DNA from 4 places in the Moorella sp. E306M genome. Region 2 is predicted to be linked to each of the others. Evidence: riboswitches for the same ligand, from Rfam matches in the RefSeq annotation. Region 2 holds a riboswitch; each other region holds the start of a gene.

Region 1 (7,543 bases), 220 kb from region 2:
CTTATATAAGTTTTATATCGGTAAGTTAGCAATGATCTTTACCCGGCCGGGAACAGGTAAATATCCAGTGCAAGTACAGGAAATTAAGGACGTGACGCAACCAGGGATACAATAGCCCCGGCTATGGCCGGCAGGGGCAGGACCTGATCGGCCAGGCCGGCTTCCACCGCTGCCCGGGGCATGCCGTAGACGATACAGGTCTCTTCATCCTGGGCTAAAACCTGACCGCCCAGCTCCTTAATAGCCTTGAGGCCGCGGACGCCGTCGTTCCCCATACCCGTAAGTACCACCCCCAGGCTCCTTTTGCCGTATATCCTGGCCACGGAGAGCAGGAGCACGTCTACTGAGGGCTTAAAGAGGGTGGGCACTTCAGCCTCTTCAGCCAGCTGCACCCGGACGCTGCCGGCGTGCCGTTCCAGGAGCATTTGTTTACCTGCCGGGGCAATGAGGGCCAGTCCGGGCCGGACAACATCCCCTGCCCTCGCTTCCCTGATTTCCAGGGCCGCCAGCTCATTTAAGCGCCGGGCCAGGGGGCCGGTAAAACCAGGGGGCATGTGCTGTACAATTACGATGCCGGCAGGCAGGTCGCCGGGCAGGGCAGTAAGGATCTGCTGCAGCGCCGCCGGCCCTCCCGTGGAGGTGCCAATGGCTACAACCTCTACACTGTCCCGCCGGGGAGAAATAAAAGGTGCCGGGATAATTTCCCGGCAAGGTTTACCCCGGCAGAGACGCCCTAGCGGCACCCTGGCCGCAGCCTTAATTTTTTCCGGCAGGATCCTGGCCAGGTCTTTTATGTCTCCGGGTTTTACCGGTTTCAGGACAAAATCTACGGCACCCAGCTCCAGGGCTTGAATGGTCACTTCAGCCCCGGCAGCCGTATGGGCGGAGAGCATGATGACGGCCACCGGAGTGCTGGCCATTAGGTTTTTCAGTGTCGTCAGGCCGTCCATGACCGGCATTTCCAGGTCCAGGGTTACCACCTGGGGCTGCAGGGAAGCGACTTTTTCCAGGGCTTCCCTGCCGTTACGGGCATAACCCACTACCTGGATGCCGGGGTCAGCTTTTAAGATGTCAATCAGCAACCGCCGGCTAAAGGCGGAATCGTCAACGACCAGTACCTTAACTGGCCAGTTCACGGCTAGCCTCCACCCCCAGGTCATTCACCAGGCTGCGGACATCCAAGATCAGGGCCACGCTGCCGTCGCCCATGATGGTGGCCCCGGCAATGCCCGGTATCTTACCGATAAAATTCCCCAGGGACTTGATGACAATCTCCTGCTCGCCGATAAGGTTGTCGACAATAAAGCCGATCTGTTTTTCCGCCAGGCCGACAATAACTACGGCATAATTTTCCCCCGCCGGTACAGCCCCGGCCACGCCCAGGGCTTGACCCAGGTATATGAGGGGAAGCACCCGGCCGCGTACGACTACCACCTGCTGGCGATGGACGTACTGGATGTCGTCCGGGGTGATGCTGATAATTTCGACCACATTGGCCAGGGGGAAGGCATAGACTCGCCCGCCGGCCTGGACCAGGAGGGAACGGTTAATGGCCAGGGTCAGGGGCAGCTTTATGGTGAAACACGTCCCCCGGCCAGGAGTGGTGCGGATGTCAATGGTACCGTTGATCTTTTCCAGATGGTTACGAACAATATCCATGCCCACACCGCGGCCGGAAACATCGGTGACCTTATCTGAGGTGGAAAGGCCCGGCAGGAAGATGAGATCCAGGGCTTCCCGGGGACCAAGCCTGGCGGCCGCCTCACGACTGATCAGCCCCCTGGCCACGGCCCTGGCTTTTATCTTTTCCGGGTCCATACCGGCGCCGTCGTCTTCTACGGTTATGACAATCTGGTTTTCCTGGTGGAAGGCCCGCAGGCGAACCGTGCCGTGGCGAGGCTTGCCGGCTTTCAGCCTGGCTGCCGGCTCTTCAATGCCGTGGTCGATGGCGTTGCGCAGCAGGTGGATGAGTGGATCGCCGATTTCCTCAATAACCGTGCGGTCCAGTTCCGTTTCCCGGCCTTCAATAATAAAGTCGATCTCTTTGCCGGCCTTCCGGGCCAGATCCCGGACCATGCGGGGGAAGCGGTTGAAGACCTGGTCAATAGGAAACATGCGCGCTTTCATGATCTCTTCCTGGAGGTCGGAAGTAATGCGGCCAATGTGCAGGGAGACTTCTTCCAGGGTTTCCAGGAGCTCTTCGTTGCCCAGGCGGGCTTTTAACCCGTTGCCCACTTCGGCCAGGCGGGTGCGATCAATGACCAGTTCACCGACCAGGTTCATAAGGTTTTCCAGGCGCTGGACATCTACCCGTACTGTCTGGGTGACGCGCAGCTCCCCTGTCCGGCCATTAGCCCTGGCGCCAGGCGCATCCATGCCCTTGTCGGCGGCAGGGACGGCCGCTGCCGCCTCATGTTCATCCGCGAGGACGATAGGCCGCACCGTTACATCTTTAATTTCTGATATAGACTTGACGATATTGGCCAGGGTGTCGGCATCTTCCCGGCTGACAATGAGCAGGGTAAAAGTATCGTCAAATTTTTCGGCTTCCAGGTCCTGGGTATGGGGGACGCTTTTGATAATCTCACCGGCGTCCTTGAGATTGTTGAATACCAGGTAAGCCCGGGCCGCCTTCATCTGGCAACCTTCTTCGAGCTGCACCCGGATCTCATAAGGCTGAAACCCTTTCACCTGAGCTGCGCGGATGACATTCTCCTCAACATCGTCGAGGGTGAGGGCCTCGCCGCCAGGTGCCTTTTCCCGACGACTGGCTCCCGCCTGGTCGGACAGAACGGCTTCCAGGCGGGCAACTATATCTTCTACCTCGCCCTCTTCTCCGTTGCCGGCAGCAATGCTGTCTTTTAACAGCCGCAGTCTATCCAGGCTGGCCAGGAGGATGTCAATGATCTCCCGGGAAACGGAGAGCTTCCCCTGGCGTAAGAGTTCTAGCACGTTTTCCATGCGATGGGTGAGGGTGGCCAGGCGGTTAAAACCCATGGAGGCAGAAGATCCCTTCAGGGTATGGGCCGCCCGGAAGATAGTGTTTAGCAGGTCAAGGTCATCGGGGGTTTGCTCCAGCTTGACAATGGCTTCATCCAGCTGTTGGAGCTGCTCCCCGGCTTCATCGAGGAAAATACCCAGGTACTGAGACATGTCCAGCTCGCTCATCTTGCATCCACTCCGGCAGCTATTTCCTGCTCCAGCTGGCGCTGCTCGCTCTCACGCAGCACCCGCTCTAGATCCAGGAGGATAATCAGCCGCTCATTCCACTTGCCCACACCCTTGAGATAGGCTACATCAATGCCGCTTATCATGGGAGGAGGCGGCTCAATGCTGGTAGCCGGCAGGCGCAACACTTCAGAAACGGAATCGACAATCATGCCCACCGTCACCCGCCCCAGTTCCACCACCATAATCCTGGTATTATTCGTGATGTCGGCCCGTGGCAGATCAAAGCGTTTATGGAGATCAATCACCGGGATGATGCGGCCGCGTAAGTTGATTACCCCTTCGATAAAAGCCGGGGTCCTAGGAATCTGGGTAATGTTTTGCATGCGGATGATTTCCTGGACGTGGTTAATATCAACGCCGTAAGTTTCACTGGCCAGCTGGAAAACAACCAGCTGGATTTCCGCTGCTGTTTCCGTTGCCATAAGTATCCCACCCCTCTTTATCTCACAGGTAAATTCTGCATTGCTAGGGAAATTCCTTTAAAAGCAGGTATATTTTTATCTCCGTTGGCCAGGCTAAAGTTGCTGGCAAAACCTGATTCCGAGTAACCGGTCGTTCAGACTGAGTTTCCCCGCCCTGATTATAAATAATGGAGGGAGCAATGAATATGCCTCCTCAAGTCAAGTGCCGGGTGGCCAATTGCATCTACTGGCAGGACGGCAACTGCCACGCCGACAGTATTACCGTGGCCGTCCAAGGAACGCCAAATACCTCCAGCGCCCACAACGACCGCGATACCGAGTGTGAAACCTTCCAGGCCCGCGTCTGAAACAGGAGGCGGGAGCAAAAAGTCGTAGACAGGCACTATTATAGCTTGAACCGGGCCACCGCCTTTTCCAGGTTACCTGCGGCAACGGCCAGCTGCTGGGCCGCCTGACTGATCTGGTCCACGGCTGCCGTCTGCTCTTCCGTGGAAGCGGAAACCTGCTGGGTGCTGGCAGCCATCTCTTCAATACCGGCGGCTATACTTTCGACCCGTCCTTTGACCTGGCGGGAACCCGCATACATTTCTTCCGCCTTAACAGCTACATTTTTGATCTTGCTTACCAGGGTTTGGATGGACTGTTCAATGGCGGCGAAAGCCATACCCGTACGGCCCACCACTTCCGTACCCTGGCGGACATCCTTAGAGCCTTCGGCCATGCTGTTGACCACGCGCTCCGTCTCCCGCTGGATCTCCTGCACCAGGCCGACAATCTGTTTGGTGGCTTCGGCCGACTGCTCGGCCAGTTTCCGCACCTCATCGGCAACGACGGCAAAGCCGCGTCCCTGTTCCCCGGCCCGGGCCGCTTCAATGGCCGCATTCAGGGCCAGGAGATTGGTCTGCTCGGCAATGCCGGAGATAACACCTACAATCTGGCCAATCTGCTGGGAACGGGCTCCGAGCTCCTCTACAGCCCCGGCCAGGCTTTCCATGCGCATGGAGATGGCCTCCATTTGCTGGGTGGCTTCGGCCACCGCCCGGGCACCTTCGCTGGCCTTAGCTGCGGCCTGGTCGGAGGCGGCTGCCATATCCTCGGTGTTGCGATGGACTTCTTCCACCCTGGTCACCTGGGCGTCAGTCGCGGCCGCCGTCTCGCTGACCTGCTGGGCCTGGTCTTCGGCGCCTTTGGCCATTTCCTGGGTGGTGGCGGCCACCTGGCGGGCGGCGTCCCCCAGCTCCTGGGACATGCGGGCCAGGTCCTGGCTGGCCGCGGCCACCTGGTTAGTCATCTCCCGCACCTGGCCGATAAGCTGGCGCAGGTTTTCTCCCATAGTGTTAAAAGCAGCGGCCAGCTTGCCCACCTCATCGTTGGTTATAACTTGAAGGGGTTCGGCAGTGAGATCACCGCCGGCGATCCGCGTAGCGTAGGCAGCTACCTGGCCCAGGGATTTACCGACCATGCGCCTGATAAACCATGCTACCAGCAGCCCCAGAATCAGAGCCAGGAGAAGGCCGCTTACCAGTACTGCCCGCGCTCCCGTCACAGCGGCCGTTAGCCGGTTTTCGGCTAGGGTGTTTTTATCGATCATTCCTTTGGCCATGTGGTTGGCGATATTGTTGATGTTATCCAGGGAGGCCCCCATCTGGAAACTCAAAATAGGCAGGGCCGCCATGCGGTCTTCCTGGCTGGTGTTGACGATGCTGTTCTTGAAGGTATCGGTAAAACTCTTGGCAGCCTGGGTCATGGCCGCGAGATACCCGGCCACCTGGCTGTCGAGTTGTTGTTGTTCCAGCCGGGCGCGGGCGTCATTGAAACGCTTCATGGCGTCGTCAAAGGCCGCCACATGGGTCTGGGAACCATTGATTATGTAATCGGTGGCCCGGCGGTAGGCATCCCACACGGCGTTGGTCATCTCGGTAAAGAGCATGTTCTGCTCATGGGCCAGGGTTACTTCCCGGGAAAGCCGGTCTACCTGCTGGAGATTAAAATTGACATAGACCACTACGGCAACAAAAATCATAATGATAAGGATAAAGCCGGCTGTTAATTTCCTTCCCAGCCGCCAGCGGCTGAAAAAACCTACCCGGGCCTTTACCGGGCGGGGTAATCCGGGCGGCTCTTGACCCGCCGGTTGCCCTGCCCGGCCTTTCTTTTTAAATAAGTGCAAACGCATAAATGGAAACCCCTCCTCCGGTTGGTTAATAAATAATAAAAGCTACCCCCTGGGTAGCCCCGTCCCACCCGCGGCAACTGGCTGTCCTGGCCCGTAGCCGGGCTTTAGACCCTGTAGCTTTGCGCCCCTGCCTTTCGGCAGGTTTGCCTTTTCGGGGAATTTTTTCTATTTTCGCCTTAATTATAACGCAGGAAGCCATTATTATGCAAGATATACCAATTAAGAAGTTCTCCTATTGGCTTTCCACGGCAGTAGTACTATTACCGGTTTTTTCGCCCCGGGCTATCAGCTCGGATATGGTTACCAGTTCATAGCCTTTATCCCGTAACCCCTTAATCAGGAGCGGCAGGGCCACCAAGGTGCCGGGACGGCCTTCATGAAGGAGGATAATGCCGCCATCCCGGACATTAGCCAGGACGTGCTGGACGATGGCCCCGGGGCCGGGATTGGACCAGTCACGGGGATCTACGCTCCAGGTAACTGTTGGGGTGCCCAGCCCGGCTGCTGCAGCCAGCAAATTGGGTCCCATGGCGCCATAAGGGGGACGGAAATATTTTACCGGCCGGCCGCTTATTTTCTCCAGGGCGGCAGCCGCCTTGCGGAGGTCGGCCTCAGCTTCAGCCCGGGTCACCTTTCCCAGGTTGGCATGACGCCAGGAGTGGCTGGCTATTTCGTGGCCGCCTTCCAGGGCTGCCCTGACCAGCTCCGGGTGGGCTTCAGCCTGTCGCCCGACCATAAAGAAAGTGGCCTGGGTTCTGGTAGCTGCCAGTACGGCTAAATAACGTCCTGTCCACCGGGGAAAAGGGCCGTCGTCAAAGGTCAGGGCCACCCGGCGGCCGGCCCCCGGTACCTGGCGCAGAGGCTGGAGCCCGCGTTGGGACTGCGGCTCCGGGGCGGCCGGCGCCGGCCGGGGTGGGGGTGGCGGTATAGCCACGGGTTCAACAGGGGCGATAGACATTCCCGGATCGCCACCGGCCATCTGGTAATGTTCTGGAGAAGGCGGGGAGCTTATCTCCGGCCCGGCAGTTCCAGACTGAAGCCAGCCGGCACCGCCAATGGTGGTTACAACCGCCATTAAAGCAGCTATTACCACCAGGTACCCCAGCTGCAGCAACGCAACCGGCCAGACCGCCCGCGGGTACCTGCCAATCCTGGCCACCCAGGGCCAGTGCCCCACCACAAATTTACCTGCCTGGCTCATACCGGTTCGCCCCTCCTGCCCGCTTTTTTTCATGCAGTACTTTCTACTTTATTAGACGTTTTTCAGGGCCGTTAGTTCCGTAAATATGACGTAAAATTGGCTGCCGCCAGTTTGCCATAATATGTAAGAATAGCAATCATAGCTTGCGGAGGGACGATTTCATAGCGGTAATAACGTTGGACATAAGCCAGGGCCTGCTGGAGCCTGGCTGTACCGGCGACAGCTTCCAGCTCCAACCAGAATATGGCTCCCCGGTTATAGACGGCCTGGCGGTAGACCTGCTCATTACCATATTCCTCAAGGGATAAGTTAATAGGTTGAGCTGTCTGTTCCGCCAGGCGCCCGATCTCGGCCAGTTTAGCCTGGTAAAGGACCGGATCGCGCTGGCGGTAAAAAAGGAGAGTGCTGTACTCGGCCAGGCCTTCGTCAATCCAGGCCGCATGGATGCTATCGTTCCCCACCAAGTTGTACCACCACTGGTGGGCAACCTCATGGACAACGGTAGCAGGACTA
Region 2 (7,543 bases):
AACACGACCGGACAGGTTTTGCAACTGCTTGCCGAGGTTGATATGCCCAACGTTTATTTACAGTACGACATTTATCACGCCCAGAAAGTAGAAGGAAATCTGACGGCTATCCTGCGCGAGCATCTGCCAAAGATCGGCCACATCCAGATCGCCGACAACCCCGGCCGGCACCAGCCGGGAACGGGCGAGATTAATTATCCTTTCTTGTTGCGGGAGCTGGACAACGTCGGTTATAAGGGTTATGTGTCTCTGGAATACATTCCGGTACCGGACACTCGCCGGTCTTTAGACTGGGTGGCAGCGTACGGGTACAGGCTAGATTAATTTGGGGAGTGCGTTAGCCCCGATAAAAGGAGTATGCCGCTTGGGCGGCACATTAAAACCAGGTAAAAATTTTGGCGAAAGGGGTAAAAAGAAAAAGATGAGTAAAATTGGCTTCATAGGACTGGGCATCATGGGCAAGCCCATGAGTAAAAACCTGCTGAAGGCTGGCTATGAGCTGGTCGTATATGATATTATTAAAGAAGCAGTAGACGATGTAGTGGCCGCCGGCGCGGAACCGGCCGGTTCCTGCCGGGAGGTGGGCGAACGCTGCGATAAGTTTATCACCATGCTGCCCAATTCCCCCCACGTCAAGGAGGCTGTCCTGGGGCCGAATGGTTTGCTTGAGGGTGCCCGGCCTGGTTCAATCCTTATTGATATGAGCTCCATTGACCCTATGGTTAGCAGGGAAATAGCCGGGAAGCTGGCTGAAAAGGGCGTGCGTATGCTGGATGCGCCGGTGAGCGGCGGCGAACCCAAGGCCATCGACGGAACTTTGTCGATAATGGTCGGAGGCAAACAGGAAGACTTTGATGAATGTTATAATATATTAAAGGCCATGGGATCTTCCGTGGTCCGCGTCGGTGACATCGGCGCCGGTAATGTGACCAAACTGGCGAACCAAATTATTGTCGCCCTGAACATTGCCGCCATGTCCGAGGCCCTGGTCCTGGCCACCAAAGCCGGCGTTGACCCGGAACTGGTCTACCAGGCCATCCGCGGCGGCCTGGCCGGGAGTACGGTCCTGGACGCCAAGGCGCCCCTGGTGCTGGCCGGTCAGTTTAAGCCCGGTTTCCGGATTAACTTGCATATTAAAGACCTGGCCAATGCCATGGCTGCCGGGCATGAGGTGGGAGTTCCCCTGCCGCTAACCTCTGTTGTTATGGAAATTCTGCAAGCCTTAAAGGTTGATGGCTTGGGTGACGCCGACCACGGAGCCATCATTCGCTTTTACGAAAAACTGGCACAAGTTGAGGCAAGAAAGCATTAGTGGTCCCCCTTTGCGAGGTCCAGGCTGCCTGTAAGCCGCCTGGACCTTTATGCCAAAAACTTGAAAGGGCATGATGTGGAGAATGATCCGAACTTGAGCGGTGCCAGAGGGGCAATAGGACAGCGAGGTCTTAGTGGAAACATTTTGGTATAGGTGCGTGAATAACCATGAAAGACGGGCTAATCATCCGCAAGAAGAAAATGTATGAAGAAGTGGTGGAACGCATTACCCGGTTGATTAAGAGCGGGGAGTATAAAGTGGGGGACCGCTTGCCGCCCGTTCAAGAATTGAGCGAAATGTTCGGTGTCGGTACCCCCACTTTAAGGGAAGGCCTCTCTGTCCTGGCCTCCAGCGGCATCCTGGAGATAAGGCACGGTAATGGCATTTATGTCAAGCGCTTTCCCTTGGAACCAGAGGACCTGATGGCCAAATTAAACGAGGTAGAATACCAGCAGTTGCTCTCCTGGGTTGAGTTTCGCCGGGCGCTGGAAGCCGAGGCTGCTGCCCTGGCCGCCGAAAGGAGCGACGAGGCGGATTTAGAGGCCATGGAAGCGGCAGAAATAAGGCTGGAAGAGGAGATAACCAGGGGAGAAATCACCATCGAACCTGACTACCAGTTTCACAACAGCATAGCTTTAGCCACCAAGAATCCTATATTTATCCAGACTTCTACCACTATAGAGCATATTATTCGGCAGTATTTTCATTTGAGTTTACGCTACGGCAGGACCTTGCCCTGGCACCGGGAATTGGTGGTGACTGAACACCGGAAAATATTGGAGAACATCCGCAAGAGACGACCGCGAGAAGCGCGCAATGCCATGCTGGAGCACCTCGACAACGTCTCCGGACGGGTGAAGCTTTTGGAGAGCCTGGCCGGGGGTAAGCAAATTGATGATCGTTAAGATGCGTTACTTAATCAAACCGGAGTATAAATTTAATTCATTTTTAAAGAGGGCTTAATACAATTATAACCCTGGCGTGCTATTATAAAAGCGAGCAAAGCCCTCTGACCTCCTTTTTAATATATACCCTACCACACCCGGATTGCCCGGGTTGTTTTTTTATTGCCCCAAAAAGTGGTATATTTTGCAGGAAAAAAAGCATTAATGTCGAATAGCGTAAAGGGTTACCGCTAAAGGCAAACCCCACCGAAAGGGGGGGACGCAAAGCCATGGGTCTAAGGCTTTTACGAGCTAAGATCGCCAGGCTGCCGGTACTTTGATGCTGCTGCAATTTTTAAGCATGAAGACAGGGGCGGCCTTTGGCGATGAGGCTGTCCTTTATTTTTTGTCTTCCATGAGGGTTGCTTCGCGCATGTGATCATTGCCGGGAAGGGGTAAAATTAATGAATAAAACCATAGGGTTATTGTCCGATGGCCTGCCGGGATAAACTCGTTAACCAGGAAGTACTGGAAGCCCTCCTGGACGATTACCTGCGCCGTAAGACTTTGCCGGCAACCTATAAAAACTATCTTTTGAGGTTAATCGAAGGCCAGGTTAACATACTCGTTCACAATCTTTTACAAATGGTTGATGGCGAGGGCGTTAATGAACCTGGCCGCTGCGTTAAATTGTCACAGCCCGGTGGGCAGAAAACTTGACAGAACCGGAGCTATCTGTTAATATATCGCTACGGAAAGCGTGGTAGTGCCTGAATAACGGGCGGAAGTAGCTCAGCGGTAGAGCATCGCCTTGCCAAGGCGAGGGTCGCGGGTTCAAATCCCGTCTTCCGCTCCATATTTTTGGCTTGGGGGGACCTCGGATCGGGTTTTTACCTGTCCGAGGTGTTATTCTACTAGCTTGTTTTTTAGTAGGCGCGGCAGGAAAAGGTAGACAAAGCGGCGAAATAAAATTGCTGATAGTATTTTATGCTAAATGGATGGTCATAATGAATGGCGTCCAGTAGTCGGGAGCAGGGAGGAGCAAGTAGGTAATGAAGGCTACCGTCGAGAAGTTAGATAAGCATCAGGTACTTCTGGAAATTGAAGTTGAAGCACCCAGGGTACAGAAAGCCCTGGATCAAGCTTACCGCCGCCTGGTAAAGCGGGTAAACATCCCGGGTTTCAGGAAAGGCAAGGCACCGCGTTTTATCCTGGAACGGTATATCGGCAAAGAGCCTATCTATAATGAGGCGGTAGAAATTGTTATTCCACCGGCCTATAAAGAAGCAGTAGCCGAGCACCAGCTGGAACCCATCGATCACCCTGAAGTGGAAATAGTCAAGGTGGAAGAGGGCGAGCCTTTAATCTTCAAGGCCAGAGTAGAAGTCAAGCCGGAAGTCCACCTCGGCACCTACAAAGGCTTGGAAGTGGAACGGCCGGAAGTAAAAGTTAGCGAGGAGGATATCGACGCCTATCTGAAAAGCTTACAGGAGCGTTATGCTACCATCAAGAACATCGAAGATGAACCGGCGGCTGCGGGGGATATTGTCGTCATTGATTTTAAAGGGACGGTAGAAGGCCAGCCTTATCCAGGTTTAGAAGGAAATAATTATCATCTGGAATTGGGGTCGGGTACCTTTGTCCCCGGCTTTGAGGAACAACTGGTAGGTGCCCGTCTAAACGAGGAACGTACCGTTACCGTTACCTTCCCTGCCGACTACCACAAAGAAGACCTGGCGGGCAAGGAAGCCGTCTTCCAGGTTGCCATCCGGGGCATTAAACGAAAAGAGCTGGCCCCTCTGGATGATGAATTTGCCAAAGACGTCAGCGAGTGCGAGACTCTAGCCGAACTGCGCCAGGATATCCGCCGCCGGCTGGAAGAGAGACAGCGGCAAGAGATTGACGCTGCCGTAAGGCAAGCTGTAGTGGCCAAGGCCGTAGCGGCAGCCACGGTGGATTTACCGGAAATCATGGTTAAACGGCGGATCGAATCCCGGCTCAGGGAACTGGAACGCAACCTGCATGCCAGGAAAATAACCCTGGGGGAGTTCTTAAATAATACTGGTAAGACTATGGATGATTTAGAGAAAGAATTCCAGCCCGGGGCGGAAAGGGATGTAAAGACCGAACTGGTGCTGGAAGCCATTGCCAAGGCCGAAAATATTGCGGCCACGGAAGAAGACATTGAGGCGGAAATTGAGAAGATGGCCAGGATCTTCCGCCAGGATGCAGCCGAAGTACGGAAGAATCTGGGCGACTTGTCCCTCCTGAAATACGATATAATGATTAAAAAGACCATAGATTTTCTGGTCGAGCACAGTGTGGCCGTACCTCCCCGGGAAGGCGGAGAAGGGGAGACAGGAGAAACTGCTGCGACGGAAGGCTAAAAGGAGTAGAAGCGGTTGTGGAAGGAATTTTTACCATGGAGGTGGGGTAAGGAGTGTCAATCCTGGTACCGGTAGTAGTTGAGCAGACCAACAGGGGCGAGCGGGCCTACGACATTTATTCCCGCTTGCTGAAAGACCGGATTATCTTCCTGGGAAGCGCCATTGACGATCATGTAGCCAATCTGGTGATTGCCCAGATGCTATTCCTGGAGGCAGAAGATCCCGATAAAGATATCCACCTGTATATCAACAGTCCTGGTGGTTCCATCTCAGCCGGGATGGCTATCTTTGATACCATGCAGTATATCCGGCCCGATGTTTCCACCATCTGTGTCGGCCTGGCAGCCAGCATGGGCGCTTTTCTCCTGGCTGCCGGTGCTAAAGGCAAGCGTTTTGCCCTGCCCCACAGTGAAATTATGATTCACCAGCCCATGGGTGGCACCCAGGGGCAGGCGGTGGATATCGAGATTCATGCCAGGCGTATCCTGGCCATCCGGGATACATTAAACCGTATTTTAAGCGATATCACCGGTAAACCGGTGGAACAGATTGCCAGGGACACCGACCGCGATCATTTCATGACCGCCCAGGAAGCGAAGGAGTACGGTTTAATTGATGAGGTGATCACCAAGCGCGAGTTGCCCGGTAAATAGGGACAGCGAGGTGAACTAAAACCATGTATAAATACACGGACGATAAGGGCCAGCTGAAGTGTTCTTTTTGTGGTAAACTTCAGGACCAAGTCAAAAAGCTGGTCGCCGGTCCTGGCGTCTATATCTGCGACGAATGTATTGAGCTGTGCAATGAGATAATCGAAGAAGAACTGAGCGAGGATCTGAACCTGGAAATGGGCGAACTGCCAAAACCCAAAGAGATCCGGGAAATCCTCGACCAGTATGTCATCGGCCAGGATAAAGCCAAGAAAGCCATGGCGGTAGCCGTTTACAACCACTACAAGCGCATCAACCTGGGCATGAAGATGGATGACGTCGAGCTCCAGAAGAGTAACATCATCATGCTCGGGCCCACCGGCAGCGGTAAAACACTCCTGGCTCAGACCCTGGCCAAGATCCTGAATGTACCCTTTGCCATTGCCGACGCCACTTCCCTTACGGAAGCCGGTTATGTAGGCGAGGATGTGGAGAACATCCTGTTAAAGCTAATTCAGGCGGCCGACTACGATGTGGAGAAGGCGGAAAAGGGTATCGTCTATATCGATGAAATAGATAAAATCGCCCGCAAGTCGGAAAATCCGTCCATTACCCGGGACGTATCGGGCGAAGGTGTCCAGCAGGCCCTCCTCAAAATCCTGGAAGGGACCATCGCCAGTGTACCTCCCCAGGGAGGGCGCAAGCATCCCCATCAAGAATTCATCCAGCTGGATACCACCAATATCCTCTTCATCTGCGGCGGCGCCTTCGACGGCCTGGATAAGATCATCAAAAACCGCATCTCCCAGAAGACCATGGGCTTTGGTGCCGAAATTCACGGTAAAAAAGACATCCAGGTAGGCGATATCTTAAAGCAGGTCCAGCCGGTCGACCTATTGAAGTACGGTTTGATCCCCGAGTTTGTCGGCCGCCTGCCGGTTATCGTCACCCTGGATGCCTTGGACGAAGATGCCCTGGTCCGGGTCCTGACAGAACCCCGCAACGCCCTGGTGAAGCAGTACCAGAAGCTGTTTGAAATGGACGGAGTCACCCTTGAGTTTAAAGAAGATGCCCTGCGGGCCATTGCTAAGGAAGCCCTGAAACGAGAAACCGGCGCCCGGGGCTTAAGGGCCATCCTGGAAGAGATAATGCTTGACGTAATGTATGAAATACCTTCGCGGAACAACATCACCAAGTGTATCGTCACTAAAGATGTGGTCATGCGCAAGGAAGAGCCCCTGCTTTTGACGGTAGAAAGGAAGAAGAAAAAAGAAGAAACAGCTTGATGATAAAGGATGATAAAGGCGGTAGCGGGAAAGCTACCGCCTTTTTGGATAAAATCTTCCTTTCCGGATAAAACTTTAGGTAATCGAGATATCCGGAAAGGAGTAAAAGACCAATGTATGAATGGGGTCAAGGTCTGGGAGGAGTATTAAGTTTTATCCAGATATTTTTTGCCGTGGTAATCGGCCTCTATTTCTGGAACCTTTTGCGCAACCAGCAGGGCAACCGGGTCGCTGTCGAGAAGGAATCCCGTAAAGAACTGGAGAAACTCCAGCGTATGCGGGAAATATCCCTGTCGGAGCCCCTGGCGGAAAAGACGCGTCCCACCGCTTTTGAGGAAATAATCGGCCAGGAAGAAGGCCTGAAAGCCCTCAGGGCCGCCCTCTGCGGCCCCAACCCCCAGCACGTTATTATCTACGGACCCCCAGGGGTAGGCAAGACGGCGGCCGCCCGCCTGGTTCTGGAAGAAGCCAAAAAAAACCCCCTTTCCCCCTTTAAAGAGACAGCCCGGTTTGTCGAAGTGGACGGGGCGACCTCGCGTTTTGATGAACGAGGCATTGCCGATCCCCTGATAGGTTCCGTGCATGACCCCATCTACCAGGGTGCCGGTCCCTTAGGCATGGCCGGTATTCCCCAGCCCAAACCCGGTGCCGTTACCCGCGCCCATGGCGGCATCCTGTTTATAGATGAAATTGGCGAGCTGCATCCCATCCAGATTAACAAGCTCCTCAAAGTCCTGGAAGACCGGAAGGTGATCCTGGAGAGCGCTTACTACAGCACGGAAGACAGCAACATCCCCAGCCATATTCATGACATTTTCCGGAACGGCTTGCCGGCCGATTTTCGCCTGGTAGGAGCGACGACCCGCTTGCCCCAGGAAATCCCGGCCGCCATCCGGTCGCGCTGCCTGGAAGTTTTTTTCCGCCCCCTGCAGGCAGAAGAAATCGGCATCATTGTCCGCAATGCGGCCAGGAAGATAAACTTAACCATTTCCACAGCCGCCGTAGAAATAATCAAACAGTATGC
Region 3 (7,543 bases), 250 kb from region 2:
GTCATTGACCACCGGCTTGTCATTGCGAGTAAAACAAGCGGCGCTAATGGGGGAATACAGTTTAATGATGATGCTACGACCCATATATTGAATAGCCTTAAAATAATAGATGCAACCGATACTACCAAGCTCCTGGCAGGTGCAGAGATTGCACGCGCCCAGGATGCCGAATTTACCATCGATGGCCTCACTATAACCCGCTCCTCCAATACCATTACTGATGTCATCCAGGGGGTTACCCTGAACCTCCTGGCTGTAACTGACACCGATGGTAATGGTACCATTGAAGCGGCGGAAACTTTGAGTTTGGATATAGGCAAAGATACCCAAAAAGCCGTCGATGCTGTTAAAGCTATGGTGGATCAATATAACTCGGTTATGGATTTTATCAGTACCAAAGCCGGGGATGAAGGCGATTTACAGGGTGATCCTACCCTGGCGCGGGTGCAGAGTTATTTATGGCAACTGATGACAGCTGAAATAGCAGGCATAACGGGTCCTTACCAGACCCCCTGGAGCATCGGCATTTCCACCGGGGCCACGGTGGGCAGTGCTTCGTTAACATTCGACCGCAGCGGTAAATTAACCCTGGATACGGAAAAACTGACGGCCGCTCTGGAAGATGACCCGGCAGCCGTCATGGCTGTCTTTACCAATGACAGCGGCACCGGGCTGGTTGACAGGCTGGATGATTATCTTACTTCCCTTGTCCGCTCCGGAGATGGCATTATTCCCTCTCGGGAAAAGTCTTTGCAAGATATTATGGACGACCTTGACGACCAGATCGCCCGCATGGAAGACCGGCTTGCTATAAAGGAAGAGCAGCTCCGGCGGCAGTTTACGGCTATGGAGCAGGCCCTGGCGGCTTTGCAGAGCCAGGGGAACTGGCTGGCCGGGCAGATTGCGTCCCTGAGCGCTTACCAGGTAAGGTAGTGTTTTTATTGAAGTAAAAGATACGGATAAGAGAAGGCTCTGCAACCCTGCCCGCAGAGATGACAGGCTTGAACAGCAGTATACGCCGAAATGCGGATAGAGAACGAGGTGCAACTTATGGCTGTAAATAATCCGTACCAGACTTATCAACAAAACCTTGTCCAAACCTTGTCCCAGGAAAAGCTGGTGCTGATGCTTTATGATGGAGCCTTGCGCTTTTGCCGCCAGGGGCTGGTTGCTATGGAAAAAAAGGATTATGCCGGAGTAAGCAATAGCCTGGGCCGGGCCCAGGATATCCTGAGCGAACTGATGGCGACCTTAAACAGGGATGTAGGAGAAATTGCAGAGAACCTCTATAAGCTTTACGACTTCATGTATCGTCACCTGGTCCAGGCTAACGTAAAAAAGAGCGCAACTATGATTAATGAAGTAATCGACCTGTTACAGCAGCTGCGCGACACCTGGGAAGAAGCGACAAAAAAATACCAGTCCCACGATTATCGCACCAGAGTTGGGATGAACTGGCAGGGCTGATAATGAGCGAGATAGAAATAGTGGCCAGGCGGCTTTTGCAGGCGTATTATCAGGAAATAGAACTGATGCAGGTATGGCAGCAAAACTTAGAGCAACAACAGCAAGCCATTCAAGCCGGCGTCTGGGATGAATTAAATAATCTCATAGCAGAAGCCGCTTCCTGGAGGGAAAGGCTGACCCGGGCGCGGCAGGCTACCCGGCAGCTTGAAGAATTCCTGGTATTAGTTTCAGGGTGTGAAGCTCTGGAGTGGGAAAAGATTGAGTTCCTGCCAGAGGCAACCCGCCAGGAGCTGGCCGGGGCTACCCGGCAGGTGCGATCCCTTTGGGAGGAATGCCGGCATTTGCAGGAAGCTAATCTAAAAAATATACAAAAAGCTATGGCAGCGATTAAGTTGGAATTGGAGCAGGTACAAACAGCCCGGCAAATGGCCCGGGCCTACAGACGGGAAAATAAAACCGCTGTACCCCGGTGTCTGGACCGGCGGCTATGAGTTAAGAAGGGGCAGCGAGCGGGGGCAGGAGAAGGAAGACCATGAGCAAGCAGATTGAAATAACAAAACTATCAAGCCGGGGGCAGGTAGTTATCCCGAAAGAGATCCGGCAGCAGCTGGGATGGGAAACGGGCGATCACGTGGCTGTGGAAGTGCAGGGGGATATGGTAATCCTGCGGCGCCTGCAGCTGGAAAGCTGCCGGCAAGAAAGGCACCAGCAGGTGAGGATGAGTTTAATCAAGTAGATGAAGAAACGGGTGCGGGGAAAGCGGTAAAAGCCCGGGGCTAATCTCCCGGTAAAATATCCTGGACGGGAATGTTTAGCCCCGGGAAAGCCAGCGGTGAAATATGGTCGCCGCGCCCGTATTCTTTAACCTCTCTATACCCGGAGGGCGAAGGCAGGCGATAGGCAGTCACCTGCTGCGCCTGCAGGTTAACCAGCCATACTTCCTTAACCCCACCCTTTGCATAGAGGTTTGCCTTTACTTCGCGGTCATAAGCCATCGAAGTGTCGGACACCTCGACTAACAACAATACGTCCTCCGGCCGGGGGTGGAAAGAAGCATAATAATCATCACGGGCCTTAAGCAACATCAAGTCAGGCTGGGGTTCCGAGTGTTGGTCCAGGCGTAAAGGGTTGTTGGTGTCTACCAGGGCATTATCGCCTATTTTGGTGCTAAAGATATGAAGCAGCCGTCTGACACACGCGGCGTGCCTGGTCCCTATCGGCACCATCTCTATAATCTCCCCCTCGATCAGCTCTACCCGGTCGTCTTCTCCCAGGATGCCTGCCCGGGCCATCTGGTAAAACTCCTCAACAGTAAAACGTCGGCGAGGAACCTCGACTGCCGCCATTCTTTAGACCCCCCTTTCTTCTGTCCTTCCCTTAATGTTATATATTATAGCCCTATATCCTTTCCAGGATGATTGTCGTATCTATACCGAATCCCAGGCCGGTTGGGATGGCTATATTATACCACAGTTGGAAGCGAAATCTTTAGAGGAAAGAAAAATAGGAAGCTGTTCCCGGAGGGGTGGAACGGCTCATTTTTTTGGTTGATTTTCTCCCGACATGCAGGAATTTGGCAAATCGTGTTGAATAAATATCGAAAATACAACGGTAAAATTTTCTTACTCCGGGCGTCAAGGGCAAGCTCTCCGAAAGGGGATGCGCGCAAAGCCATGGGTCTAAGGTCCGTGTCTTCCGGGGCAGGGCTTGTACGCTTCTTGTTTCTAGCCCCGGGGTGAAGGACTATGACTGCCAGGCCGCCGTTCCCGGTTCCTTTGAGACGCCCGGTAAACGGGCTTTTCTTTTAGGACTAAAGTCCCAGACTAATTTGGGCCTTAAGCCCGATACCCAAATTCCCATAGAAATGCTAAAGTGGTAACCGCTGGAGAAAAATATCGTTTTTCCGGGAAAGAGGGGGAAACCTGGATGTTTATGACGCCGGCTTTATATGTCCTGGAAAAGGCCCTGGACACGGCGGCTTTACGCCAGCGGGTCATCGCCCACAACATCGCCAACGTCAATACCCCGGGCTTCAAGCGCTATGATGTCTCCTTTGAAGAGAAACTCGGCCAGGCCCTGGGACTGGAGCCGGGTCTAACCCTGTACCGTACGAACCCCTATCATCTGCCGTCAGCCAGTCTGGATCTTACCCCGGAGGTTAATCAGGATAACAGCACCACGATGCGTCAGGACGGCAATAACGTAGATATCGACCGGGAGATGGTCGACCTGGCCCAGAACAGCTTGAACTTTAACTTTGCCGTCCAGCAGCTAAACGGCCGGCTGGCCATGCTGCGCTATGTGATTAACGAAGGGAGGCGGTAGGGGTGGAATTATTGCCGGCCCTGGCTATCAGCGCTTCCGGCCTTACGGCCGAGCGCCTGCGCCTGGATCTCATTGCCAACAATCTAGCCAATATCAATACCACCAGGACACCCCGGGGCGGCCCCTACCGGCGGCAGGTGCCGGTTTTTGCGGAGAAACTGCGGGAAGCGCTGGGACAGTCGCCGGACCAGGCTCCGGGCAGGGGAGTGGAGGTCGCGGCTATTGTTGAGGATAACACGCCGCCCCGCCTGGTATACGACCCGTCGCACCCGGATGCCGACCCTGACGGTTATGTGGCATTGCCCAATATCAATATCGTTAACGAAATGGTGGACATGATCACCGCCACCAGGGCCTATGAGGCCAACGTCACCGTCCTTAATGCGGCCAAGGCCATGACCATGAAGGCCCTGGAGATCGGGCGTTAGAGGTATGGTATGGCTGCCGCCCCAGCCATGAAGTATGAAAATATATGGCTGGGAAAAGGGGCTGGAGGGTACAGGCGGAGGGCGACTTGGTTCGAGGCGTCAGCAAACTCAGCGAAGCCGTAGCGAGGCGGCGGTGAACGGGATGGGGATCGTAACGTGGCTTAGGAATAAGAAGTAGCACACCCCGTGATGCATGATTGAAACGCCAAAAGTTTAGCCACCCCCGCCGCCGAGCAAGGCTGAGCGCTAAGTTTGCTAGCTGAGAACCACCGGAGCCCGGAGGCTGTACCCTCCAGCCTGAAGGAAGCTGGGTTATAACTTTCAGGAGGAAAATGCACATGCTCTATTCACCTGTATCCCTTTTAATGCCGGCTCCCCTTCAGGAGAGCCAGCAGTCCCGGCCCGTTCCCCAGGGTACAGGAGCCGTAGCCGGGTCTTTTGCAGAAATCCTGATGGAAAAACTGGGGGAAATCAATACCCTGCAGCAGCAGGCCGATGCCCTCACCCAGGAGTACCTGGCCGGTAAAATCGAGGACGTTCACCAGGTCATGCTGGCCCTGGAACAGGCCAACCTTTCCCTCCAGCTGGCCGTGCAGGTGCGCAATAAGGTCGTGGAGGCTTACCAGGAAATCTCCCGCATGCAGTTCTAGTGCCGTCCTTGAGCCGGGTCGGTAGCAGCGCGGCACTTGAGGGGAGAGCAGTTGCTTGCCCTGGACCGGCAGGGGGCGGTGCGGCAGGCGGTGAAAGTTAGGTGCAGGGGAGGCATTTTTTCCTGGTAGTGATATTAATTATGGTTAGCAAAGCAATATTGCCTTCCGGGAGCTCAAAATGAAGCTTAAACAAATTCTGGACAGGATAAAAAATTTCTGGCAGGGTTTAACTCCCGGGCGGCGTTCGGCCCTCCTGGCCATCAGTATAGCCGCTCTGCTGGGTGGCGCCTTTTTGCTGCAGTGGCTGCTGAAGCCCCAGTACGCACCACTGTTTACCAATTTGCAGCAGCGTGATGCGGCGGCGGTAGTGGAAAAGTTGAAAGAAATGAAGGTGCCCTACCGGCTGGCCGGCGAGGGGACGACCATCCTGGTGCCCAAGGACCAGCTCTACCAGCTGCGCCTGGACCTGGCCAGTGCCGGGGTTTTAAACAGCGGCCAGGGGTTTGAACTCTTTGACCAGAACAAGCTGGGGATGACCGATTTTGAGCGCAATCTAGATTACCAGCGCGCCCTCCAGGAAGAGCTGCGGCGGACCATCGTTGCCCTGGACGAAGTGGAAGACGCCAGGGTGCACCTGGTCATTCCCCAGCCCAGCGTCTTTCTACAGGAACAGCAGCCGCCTTCGGCGGCGGTAATGCTAAAACTTAAACCCCTGGCCCGTTTAAAACCGGAACAGGTCAAGGGCATCATGGAGCTGGTGGCGGCCAGCGTAGCGGGCCTCAAGCTCGAGAATATCCGCGTTATTGATATGTACGGCAACGTCTTGAGTGACGGCCTGGCCGGCAGCGACGCGGCGCCCTTAAGCCAGAAGCAACAAATCCAGATGGAACTGAAGAGACAGTATGAAAGGGACCTGGAACAGCGATTGCAAGCCATGCTGACCCAGATCCTGGGTCCAGGTAAAGCTGTGGCCATGGTCACCGCCGACCTGAACTTCGACCAGCAGGAAATTAAGCAGACGGTGTGGGGCAAGGAAGGCGCTTTGAGGAGCGAGCAAGTTAAAACGGAGCAGGGCAGTACCGGCGGCACCGGTGGGCCGGCGGGGACGCCGGCCAACACCCAGCCTCCGGTATACCAGGCCCTTAACCCGGCAACGGGGAATTATAATAAATCCGATACTGTTCATAACTATGAGCTTGACCAGACCCAGACCCATACCATCGTGGCTCCCGGCCAGGTAAGGCGGCTTTCTACGGCGGTGGCTGTCAACGGCCCGGTGACCCCGGCCCTGAGAACCCAAATACAAAATATCGTCGCCGCTGCTATAGGCTTCGACCAGGCCCGGGGCGATCAGATTAACGTTGAACCAATACCCTTTGACAACTCCCTGCAGCAGCAGATGGCGGCGGAGATGGAGGCCCGGCAGCAGCGCCAGCAACTGCTCCAGCAGTACCTTCTCTGGGGAGCGGCAGGGCTGGGGGGCTTGCTCTTACTGGTGGTGCTGGTCATGCTTCTGTTACGCCGCCGGCGACAGAAGACTTTACAAGCGGGGCTCCCCGGCGCGGCATTAACAGCTGGCATGCAGGCTGGTGTACCGGTAGAACCCCTGGTAGTTGAGCCGGTAGAACCGGTGGATGTGGAAAAAGAACGCCAGGAAGCCGAACGCAAGGCCAAACTGGAGCGCTTACGGGAAATCATCCGCCAGCGGCCGGAGGATGCAGCCTTACTTATCAGGGCCTGGCTGGCGGAGGACTAGGGGTGGCTTGATTGGCGAAGCAGAAAGCTCTTTCCGGCCTGGAAAAGGCAGCGATTTTTTTGATTACCATCGGGCCGGAGTTATCATCTTTAATTTTAAAACAAATGGCCCAGGAAGATATTGAGCGCATTACTTACCAGATTGCCAACACTACCTCTATCGACCCGGCAACCATGCAGCAGATTGTCGATGAGTTCCTGCAGCTAAGCGATGCCCATACGTTCATCCTCCAGGGAGGGATGAAATATGCCCGCGAGGTGCTGGAAAAAACCCTGGGGCCGGCGCGGGCTTCGGAAATTATAAAAAAACTTATGGCCACTTCCAAAATCCGGCCTTTCAATATGATCCGCAAGGCCGACCCCAAGCAGCTGGTAAACTTTATTTACAACGAGCATCCCCAGACTATAGCCCTGATCCTGGCCTACCTGGAACCCGAGCAGGCAGCGATAGTGTTGGGTGCCCTGCCGGACCAGGTACAGGCCGACGTGGCCAAAAGGATTGCCCTCATGGAGCGGGCTTCCCCGGAAACGCTGCGGGAGCTGGAGAGCATCATGGAACAGCGTTTGTCCTCCCTGGTGGAGCAGGACTTTGCCGTGGCCGGCGGTTTAAAAAGCCTGGTGGACATCTTGAACCGGGCCGACCGCAGCACTGAGCGGACCATCCTGGAAGCTCTGGAACAGGATGACCCTGAACTGGCCGACGAGATCCGCAAGCGCATGTTTGTCTTTGAAGACATCCTGACCCTGGATGATACCTCAATCCGCAGGGTTCTCAGGGAAGTCGATCTCAAAGACCTGGCCCTGGCCCTCAAGGCGGCCAGCGAAGAAGTGGCCAACCGCATTTACCGCAACCTCTCCAAGCGGGCCGGCGAGATGCTCAGAGAGGATATCGAGTACATGGGGCCGGCGCGCCTGCGG
Region 4 (7,543 bases), 360 kb from region 2:
ATCGCCGAAAGCGATGAAAGTCGCCTTTCTTGTTGCGGGACGTCTAAAATCATGGCGGTTATCCTAGAGGTTAACGCCAATAGAGGGGGTCAGGCATCAATGGCGCATTTTCATTGATGCTTGACACTAGTTTATTTCTTGACTTTCTTAATTTCCACTTTGTCCTGTCCTATAACCTCTATCTTAAAGGAGTCTGCTTCTTTCCATTTAAGCTCATCCAAAACTTTTCGTGGCAGTTGAATCCTTCCGTTGTGCCCTATGTTGGTCAAATATACTATTCTCCCCACGGAAAAAGCCTCCTCAAGCCACTTGCTTCGTCGTTATCGGCGTTTCCCCGGTTGTACATACAACCCGGTGAGCTTATCCTTATTACCAAAAGGGGGGAGCTGGAAAACTCCCCCGTATTGAGAATCAAGTTAAAAGGGTGTCCCGGTAAGCACGACCATTTACACCTTGAAGCGCGCTACCTGTTCCTCCAGCCGTTTGGCCACCTCCAGGACCTGCTGGGCGCTGGCGGCTATCTCCTGGGTGGAGGCCGACAGTTCCTCGGCTGACGCGGAGATCTCCTCGGCCGAAGCTGAAGCCTCCTCCGACACCGCGCTGACGCTCTGGACCCGGTCCAGCAATACGTCCTTGGCTTTAACCGTGCTATCCACCTCGCGGTAAGTCGCCTCGATCATGGGCGCGATGGCTGCCACCGCTTCAAGTATGTCGTCAAAGGCCTTGACCGTATTTTCTACATTCTCCAGCTGCGTGACTACCTGCTTGCTGACTTCCTCTGAAGTATGCACTACTTCATTGGTCTCCGAACCGATAGTGTTCAACAGCACCCTGATCTTATCCGACGAAGCGCTGGACTGCTCGGCCAGCTTGCGGACCTCCTCCGCCACCACCGCGAAGCCGCGGCCAGCTTCCCCGGCCCGTGCCGCCTCAATGGCCGCGTTCAGGGCAAGGAGATTCGTCTGTTCCGCGATCCCGTTGATCACTTCCAGGATCTCGCCTATCTGGTTTACGGAACCGCTCAAGCTCGTCAGCTTCTCAGCAACCACCTTGAAGGCCTCGTGAACACCCTTGATGGAGGCAATGAGGACGTCCAGCTCTTTCTTGCCTACACCCGCCAGCCTGGAGGTCTCTTCGCTGTTGGTCTTAACGTGACTAAGTTCGGTATATACTTTCTCCAGATTTGCAGTTATGTTTTCTACAAGACCCAGTATTTCCTGCAGATGGCTCGATTGGTCCGAAGCCCCCGCGGCCACCTGCTGGATGGCCTTGGCCACTTCGCCGGAAGATGAGGCGATCTCTTCTGAAGACGCGCTTAGGTTCTCCGAGTTGCCGGCCAGGGTTTTAGCGTCGTCTCTAAGGCCCGAAAGCAGCGGTCTGAGGTTGGCCTGCAGACGGTCGACGGCCCGGGCGAGCTTTCCTATCTCATCCTTCATGCGTAGGTATTTTTCAGGCACCGGCCGGGTGAAGTCGCCGTTGGCTATAAGCCCCAGGTCGTCGACCGCCAGGATTAGTGGTGTAGTGATGGTTCGAGTAAAGAAATAAGTAATTACGGCCAAAATCAATAAAACAATAATACTGATAATAACCAAAGAACCGGAAAGGGCCTTTCTGGACTGGGCAATCTCCCGGGCCACATCATTTTGGGCAACCTCTACCATGGATAAATAAGTGCCCGTCCCGACCGCTAACTCGAAGTTGCCAAGTTTAAGAGGGGCTATATAAGAAATTTTTTCCTCTTCCTTGTTAGTCTTAGGGTTGAGCCAAATGTAAGACACAAATCCCCCGCCGTTCTGGGCCACTCTGATGAATTCCTGAACCACTTTCTTGCCGGATTTATCCGTTAGGTCCCAAAGGTTCTGGCCTTCCTGTGACTTGTTTTCCGGCGCCACTACCCTTATACCATCATATCGGTAAGCAAAAAAGTATCCAGCTTCGCCATACCTGCTGGCATCCAGCGTTTTTCTTATAAGCTCAATAAGCTGAGCTTCCGGTATAGTGCCGGCATTACTTTTATACATATCGGTTAAGGAGGATACCATGGAATCGACTGTGTTTTTGAGGCCACTCTTTATTTCATTTAATACGTGTTGTTGTACTATTGATCGAGACTTAAAGGTAAGATTTGCCAGCGAAACGTTGGCAATAATCAATTGAACTAGTACTGTTGCTAGTATAGCTATCAGTGTCAGTGCCATAATCTTGCTTCTTATGCTTTTCAGAGACATTCTCTATCTCCTCCCAATATACATTAAGTAATAGAATACGCGTCATTTTCATGGCTTCTTCGATAGCGGCGCTGGCCTGAACGCGCGGCGCCACGGATCATCCTAAAGCCGACATAATCTTCGGTTATCATCTCCCTATTGCATACGCTCCAGCATTTCTTTCTCGTCGACTTCAAGGAGCAGTTCCAGTTTAATTATGATGATAATCTTATCGTCCTTCTTGGCCAGACCCTCCACAAAGGCGGCGTTTACCGTCGTGACATCGGGCGTAGTCTCAATAGTGGTTTCATCAACTGCCGCCACTTCTTTGACGGAATCAACAACCAACCCCGCTTCCTGCCCCGCTATGTCTACAATGATTATCCTGGCATCTTTCGTCTTTTCCCCCTTTGCAAAACCGAAGCGTTTCCTCAGATCGATTACCGGTATTATCTTTCCTCTCAGGTTGACGACGCCTTCTACAAATTCAGGCGTTTGCGGTATTCGAGTGACGAGCGTATCCTTGACTATCTCCCGGACATCGAATATGTCCAGGCCGTAAAGCTCACCCGCCAGGTCGAAGACTACCAGCTTCCTGGCCATGCACCCTTTCTCCTTTCTTTAGAGGCTAAGCGTCGCGCTTTGCTTTCTCCAGACCTGCTGCGCACCTCCCCGTCCCCTCCAATTGGCTACTCAAGTAACTCGACTTCCTCCTTTCTCTGCTTTTTAGTTTACATAAAACAAGGCTCGGGCAAGAAACAGTTGTTTTCTCGTCTGAGCCTGTATCAGCAATGCAGACTGTTAAGCAGATTATAAAGTTGATAAGCTTATTAATGCTATTAGCAACTAATATTGGTTGGTTGGTTGGTTGGTTGGTTGGTTGGTTGGTTGGTTGGTTGGTTGGTTGGTTGGTTGGTTGGTTGGTTGGTTGGTTGGTTGCAAGAATCATGCCAGCGTGCATTACATTGATCTTCCTTTGAAGTTTTTAAGTTCTAGCTTATGTTTAGATTTCGCTAGTTCTTAACTCGCTGTTTGAACAATCATGGCTTAACGTCTGTAGACCCAACAGCTTTGCGCCCCCGCCGCTTATTGGGATAACAATCAATCTCTTTTTCCTCCATTGAACCGTTATTACCGACTTCTTCCGATAGAGGTAGCTCAGTGAGCGCTAGAACTTTGCCCTCCTTAATTTTGGCCATTAGTTCTTCGGCCGCGACTAACAGCTCGTTAATTTCTTCCTCGGTTAATGGGCCATCAACCATACTTTGCTCCCCCTTTAACAAGTCCAAATTCTGGTGGAAGGGTTTGCCTGGATTGCCACCATACTTATGTATTTCGCCTTCACAGCAGTAATTGGCCTTCAGGATTTTTTCCTTACTACTACCGGAAAAGGAATATATTGCCAATAAAAGATAAAGGCATACTGTAGCCTGGCTAGCATACTCATTAAAGAGGCTAGACCCATGGCTTTGCGTTCCTGCCTTTCGGTATGTTTGCCTTGAACTAGGATACTAAGGGATAGTAAGTTCGCTGTTTGGAGAAATTTGGAAAAGAAGAATAATTTTACCTCGGGCGAGGCAGTATAAAAGAAGGCGAGATAGATAGAGGAGATAGAGAAAGTCTATTTCCAATAATAGGCGGTTATGGTAATTGTACCCCCCCCCCCCCCCCATATTGGAATTATTTTACTTTTGACGTTGGTAAACCCTCTCATTTGGACAACCCTTCTCCAAAAAATTGGTACTAGAGATATTTTATTCGACATGTTACTCTATTTTCCTGCAGGTTTCCTTAAAAAACCTCTTAAAAGCTTACCGCCCCTGCCTGTCAGTGAATTTTCTTAACTGGAATCCCGGCCTAATTGAAATTATGGTGAACACCTTGTTTGCGCAGAGTGGCTGCTTGATACGGTCCGGTAAGGGCTCTTTGTTACCTACTTAAAATTTTACACGACCTTGGGTGTCACCGGCCACCGCGGCCACTAGGCCGAAGCAACCGCTGAGCATCATGTCACCATAAGGAGCGGCCCAATAATAATCCTGGTGTATGGTCAGCCGGCGCTGCGGACCCGTTACGGCAACGAAACGGAAGCCCCCACCCGGCCGGTAACCGGGATCAATATAACATCCGTGGCCGCCGTCATTAAAGATTTCCTCATTGGTAAGCTCCCCGGCCCTCAACTTTTCAACAAAACTAGCCAGCTTGTGGCCGCTTAAACAGCTGGTATGATGCTCAAACAGGCCCCATACCCGCTGCTCCTGGAGGAGAACCCCAATGGTGTGCTGGTTGCCGCAATTGACAACGATCAACCCTTCCTTGCTATGGGCCGCTACCCTGGCATCGCACAGGGCACCCCACAGGGCGGCCGCGCCGGTGTCCATGAGCCAGGCCCCCGGTACCTGCTCCTGTACGGCCTGCATCCGGGTTAGATAACGCGGCGGCTCCCGATAAAGAAGGTCTGCCAGTCTACCACCGCTGGCAACAAAGCGCTGCCAGTGCTGGAAACGAAAGAGGCGGTCGCTCGTGCCTTTCGGCGCCTCGCCGTGATCCAGGACGGCTATGGCCACTTCCGCTGGAAGGCTGACGCCATAGGGAGCCAGGCTACCGGCCAGGGTATCAAGATCAACATCGCCCGTCTTAATGGTTACTGCATCCCCGGGCGGTCCCTCAGTTATTTCAATGCCCAGTTGCCGCACCCTATCCAGGTCGTCATAAACCGTCCGCGCTGCCGCGGCCGTAGCATAGACTTTTAAACCGGCAGCCAGGTGGCGGCGCAAAGCTCCTACCAGGGCTCCACCACCCATAAGGTAACCGGTAAGGAAGACGTCCCGGCGGGCGGCTGTGGCTGCCTCCACCTGCCGGCCGCAGATTACTGTTGGCGAGGGTAAAATGAGCTGGACGCAGTTTTCCAGGGGCTGGTCCGGACGGTAGAGCAGGATATCCTGGGTGCCGCCGCCGATGTCTATGGCCAGTAAAGGCCGGCTTAGCATTTTGCCACCTCCGTACAGGGGATGGGATGCCCTATTTCTTCTCCGGATTGTCGTCAGCCTTGAGGCCTTTTTTAAATTCGTTGATGGTTCGGCCCAGGCCGCGACCGAGTTCCGGCAACCTTTTGGGACCAAAGATGATTATCGCCGCCAGGATAATGAGTATCCATGCGTAAGGGCTAAATAAAGTGCCGAGGGTTACGATGGTTATTGCCCCCCTTTTTTAACCTTATACCCAGGATAACATATTCTCCCTTCCGGGACAACCTGCTAGCCCGTTAAACGCCGACGCAAGAGGTAAAGGGGCGGGTAGAAAAAGATGGCAATAAAAACTACCAGCCAGGCTACATGGACCAGGAGTTCCGGACTTAACTGCCCCAGGACCAGGGGCCGTACCAGCTCCACCACATGGTAAAGGGGGATCAGCCAGGCCAGACGCTGGACGATTAACGGCAGGGCATCCAGGGGAAAGAAAACCCCGGCAAAAAGAAACATAGGGGTAATAATCAGGGTAAAAAAGTAGCTGAAGGTATCAATCTTGGGTACCAGGCCCGTCCAGATCATCCCCAGTTCGGCAAAGACAAAGCCGCATAACACCAGGACCGGGGGCACCAGCAAGGCCGCTGGCGACTGCACCAGGCCAAGAAGGGAAATCACCAGTAAAATTACCGTACCATAGAGGACACTCTTAAAGGTCCCAAAAAGCATTTCCCCCACCACTACCTCATCCAAGCTCACCGGGGTCGCCACAATGGCATGGTAGGTCTTTTGAAACTTCATGCGGACAAAGCTGTCATAGGTACACTCGGAGGCCGTAGCCCACATGGCCGAAGAGGCAATCAGCCCCGGGGCTAGAAACTGGAGGTAGCTCATACCATTGATAGCCGGAATGTAATAGCCCATACCGTAACCCATGGCTGCAAGATAAAGGAGTGGTTCCAGGAAATTGAACATAATATTGGTCAGCCATGTTTTGCGAAAGACGACAAAATTACGCCAGAAAACTTTCCAGGCACGGTAAGAGATATCCATCTTATTAATCCAGGCCCCTCCCGGTTAGCTTAAGGAAAACGTCCTCCAGGGTAGCCGGCCGTAACCTCATGTGACTGAAGTGACCGTTTAAGCCCTGTACCTGCCGCCAGACTTCGCGGCCGTCGCTGGTATATAAATACAGGGTCCGGCCTATGGTCTGGTGGGCCAGGATGCTGCCACCCACCAGGGTTAAAATGGACCCGGCTTCGCCGTCTACCGGTGCCAGTTCCAGGACTTCCCGGCCGACATGGCGCTCGACCAGCTCTCCGGGCGACCCCTCTTCCAGGATTATCCCCCGGTCCATAATGACCAGCCGGTCGCACAGCTGGGCCGCCTCCTCCAGGTAGTGGGTAGTGAGAATTAGGGTTACACCGGCCGCTTTTAGCTGGCGCAATTTCTCCCAGATCATGTGGCGGGCTTCCGGGTCCAGGCCGGTGGTGGGTTCATCTAAAATTAAAAGCTGCGGTTTATTTACCAGGGCCCGGGCAATGGCCAGGCGCCGCTTCATACCCCCGGAAAGGTGCTCGACCTCAATATGGGCCTTTTCCTCCAGGCCGGCAAAGGCCAGGAGTTCCTGGACGCGTTTGTGGGCCTCCCCCCGGGGGATATCGAAATAGCCGGCATAGAGAAGCAGGTTTTCCTTTACTGTTAACTCCGGGTCCAGATTATCCTCCTGGGATACTACCCCCAGCCGGGCCTTAATTTCCCGCGGCCGGCGGCGCACGTCATAGCCCAGCACTTCCAAACTACCCGCAGTCACAGGGGTAAAACAATGGATCATTTTGATGGTGGTGGTTTTTCCAGCGCCGTTGGGTCCCAAAAAGCCGAAGCACTCCCGGGGACTGACCGTAAAATCTATCCCCTTGACAGCCGTAAAACCGTTATATTTCTTTACCAGGCCCCGCGCCCGGACAACATCCGTCAAAGCCAATCCACCCTGCCTCAATAAAAATACCCCGCTTTCGCCGGGGTGAAGGTTTAATAATATTATAAGCCATGATTGCCATTTTTAGCAAGGGCCTAGCGGCTGTAGGCCCTGGCCCGCGTCCTCTCCCGGGGCAGGCTAAAACCGAAGAGAGCCGCCAGGCGTAAGGCCAGGCGCACCGGCCAGAAGGCGAGCTGGCGTTTTAACTCTTGCCGTTCCTTCTGCAGGTCGGCCACCGTCCGTTCCAGGTCTTCATTGGCGATGAGAGTCGTCTGGAGGCGGTATTCCTGCTCCCGCAGCTGTTGCTTCAGGCGCGCCTGTTCGGCCTGGGCATCGCTGACGGTTTTATTGAGGGTTCCCTGGAGCTGCATGAGGCGGGTCTCCAGGTGGCT

What was found. Region 2 has a riboswitch for cyclic di-GMP ahead of FLZ89_RS02830 (hypothetical protein). Riboswitches for the same ligand answer to the same signal wherever they lie in the genome.
Region 1: it holds a riboswitch for cyclic di-GMP, as region 2 does, so the genes downstream of both, FLZ89_RS16380 (methyl-accepting chemotaxis protein) here and FLZ89_RS02830 (hypothetical protein) in region 2, are expected to answer to the same signal.
Region 3: it holds a riboswitch for cyclic di-GMP, as region 2 does, so the genes downstream of both, flgB (flagellar basal body rod protein FlgB) here and FLZ89_RS02830 (hypothetical protein) in region 2, are expected to answer to the same signal.
Region 4: it holds a riboswitch for cyclic di-GMP, as region 2 does, so the genes downstream of both, FLZ89_RS00885 (hypothetical protein) here and FLZ89_RS02830 (hypothetical protein) in region 2, are expected to answer to the same signal.

Annotation. Positions count from the first base shown of each region.
Region 1 is NZ_BJKO01000001.1:760,426-767,968, forward strand. Features, by position in the region: gene FLZ89_RS03970 (protein-glutamate methylesterase/protein-glutamine glutaminase) at 84-1,136, opposite strand; gene FLZ89_RS03975 (chemotaxis protein CheA) at 1,120-3,168, opposite strand; gene FLZ89_RS03980 (chemotaxis protein CheW) at 3,165-3,653, opposite strand; gene FLZ89_RS03985 (DUF1540 domain-containing protein) at 3,839-4,000, shown strand; gene FLZ89_RS16380 (methyl-accepting chemotaxis protein) at 4,039-5,829, opposite strand; cyclic di-GMP riboswitch class I at 5,899-5,987, opposite strand; gene FLZ89_RS03995 (polysaccharide deacetylase family protein) at 6,062-7,030, opposite strand; gene FLZ89_RS04000 (M1 family aminopeptidase) at 7,102-7,543, opposite strand, start outside.
Region 2 is NZ_BJKO01000001.1:539,156-546,698, reverse strand. Features, by position in the region: gene hyi (hydroxypyruvate isomerase) at 1-324, shown strand, start outside; gene garR (2-hydroxy-3-oxopropionate reductase) at 422-1,312, shown strand; gene FLZ89_RS02835 (FadR/GntR family transcriptional regulator) at 1,480-2,217, shown strand; cyclic di-GMP riboswitch class I at 2,443-2,530, shown strand; gene FLZ89_RS02830 (hypothetical protein) at 2,689-2,916, shown strand; tRNA gene FLZ89_RS02825 (tRNA-Gly) at 2,978-3,052, shown strand; gene tig (trigger factor) at 3,249-4,583, shown strand; gene clpP (ATP-dependent Clp endopeptidase proteolytic subunit ClpP) at 4,637-5,236, shown strand; gene clpX (ATP-dependent Clp protease ATP-binding subunit ClpX) at 5,260-6,519, shown strand; gene lonB (ATP-dependent protease LonB) at 6,633-7,543, shown strand, end outside.
Region 3 is NZ_BJKO01000001.1:289,089-296,631, reverse strand. Features, by position in the region: gene fliD (flagellar filament capping protein FliD) at 1-933, shown strand, start outside; gene fliS (flagellar export chaperone FliS) at 1,024-1,467, shown strand; gene flgN (flagellar export chaperone FlgN) at 1,470-1,958, shown strand; gene FLZ89_RS01510 (AbrB/MazE/SpoVT family DNA-binding domain-containing protein) at 2,000-2,203, shown strand; gene FLZ89_RS01505 (Uma2 family endonuclease) at 2,244-2,813, opposite strand; cyclic di-GMP riboswitch class I at 3,097-3,232, shown strand; gene flgB (flagellar basal body rod protein FlgB) at 3,394-3,792, shown strand; gene flgC (flagellar basal body rod protein FlgC) at 3,795-4,220, shown strand; gene fliE (flagellar hook-basal body complex protein FliE) at 4,559-4,870, shown strand; gene fliF (flagellar basal-body MS-ring/collar protein FliF) at 5,049-6,626, shown strand; gene fliG (flagellar motor switch protein FliG) at 6,638-7,543, shown strand, end outside.
Region 4 is NZ_BJKO01000001.1:176,503-184,045, forward strand. Features, by position in the region: gene FLZ89_RS15490 (hypothetical protein) at 132-287, opposite strand; gene FLZ89_RS00870 (methyl-accepting chemotaxis protein) at 447-2,228, opposite strand; gene FLZ89_RS00875 (chemotaxis protein CheW) at 2,364-2,810, opposite strand; gene FLZ89_RS00885 (hypothetical protein) at 3,248-3,613, opposite strand; cyclic di-GMP riboswitch class I at 3,629-3,715, opposite strand; gene FLZ89_RS00890 (DUF1786 domain-containing protein) at 4,145-5,197, opposite strand; gene tatA (twin-arginine translocase TatA/TatE family subunit) at 5,229-5,405, opposite strand; gene FLZ89_RS00900 (ABC transporter permease) at 5,465-6,226, opposite strand; gene FLZ89_RS00905 (ABC transporter ATP-binding protein) at 6,231-7,151, opposite strand; gene FLZ89_RS00910 (hypothetical protein) at 7,247-7,543, opposite strand, start outside.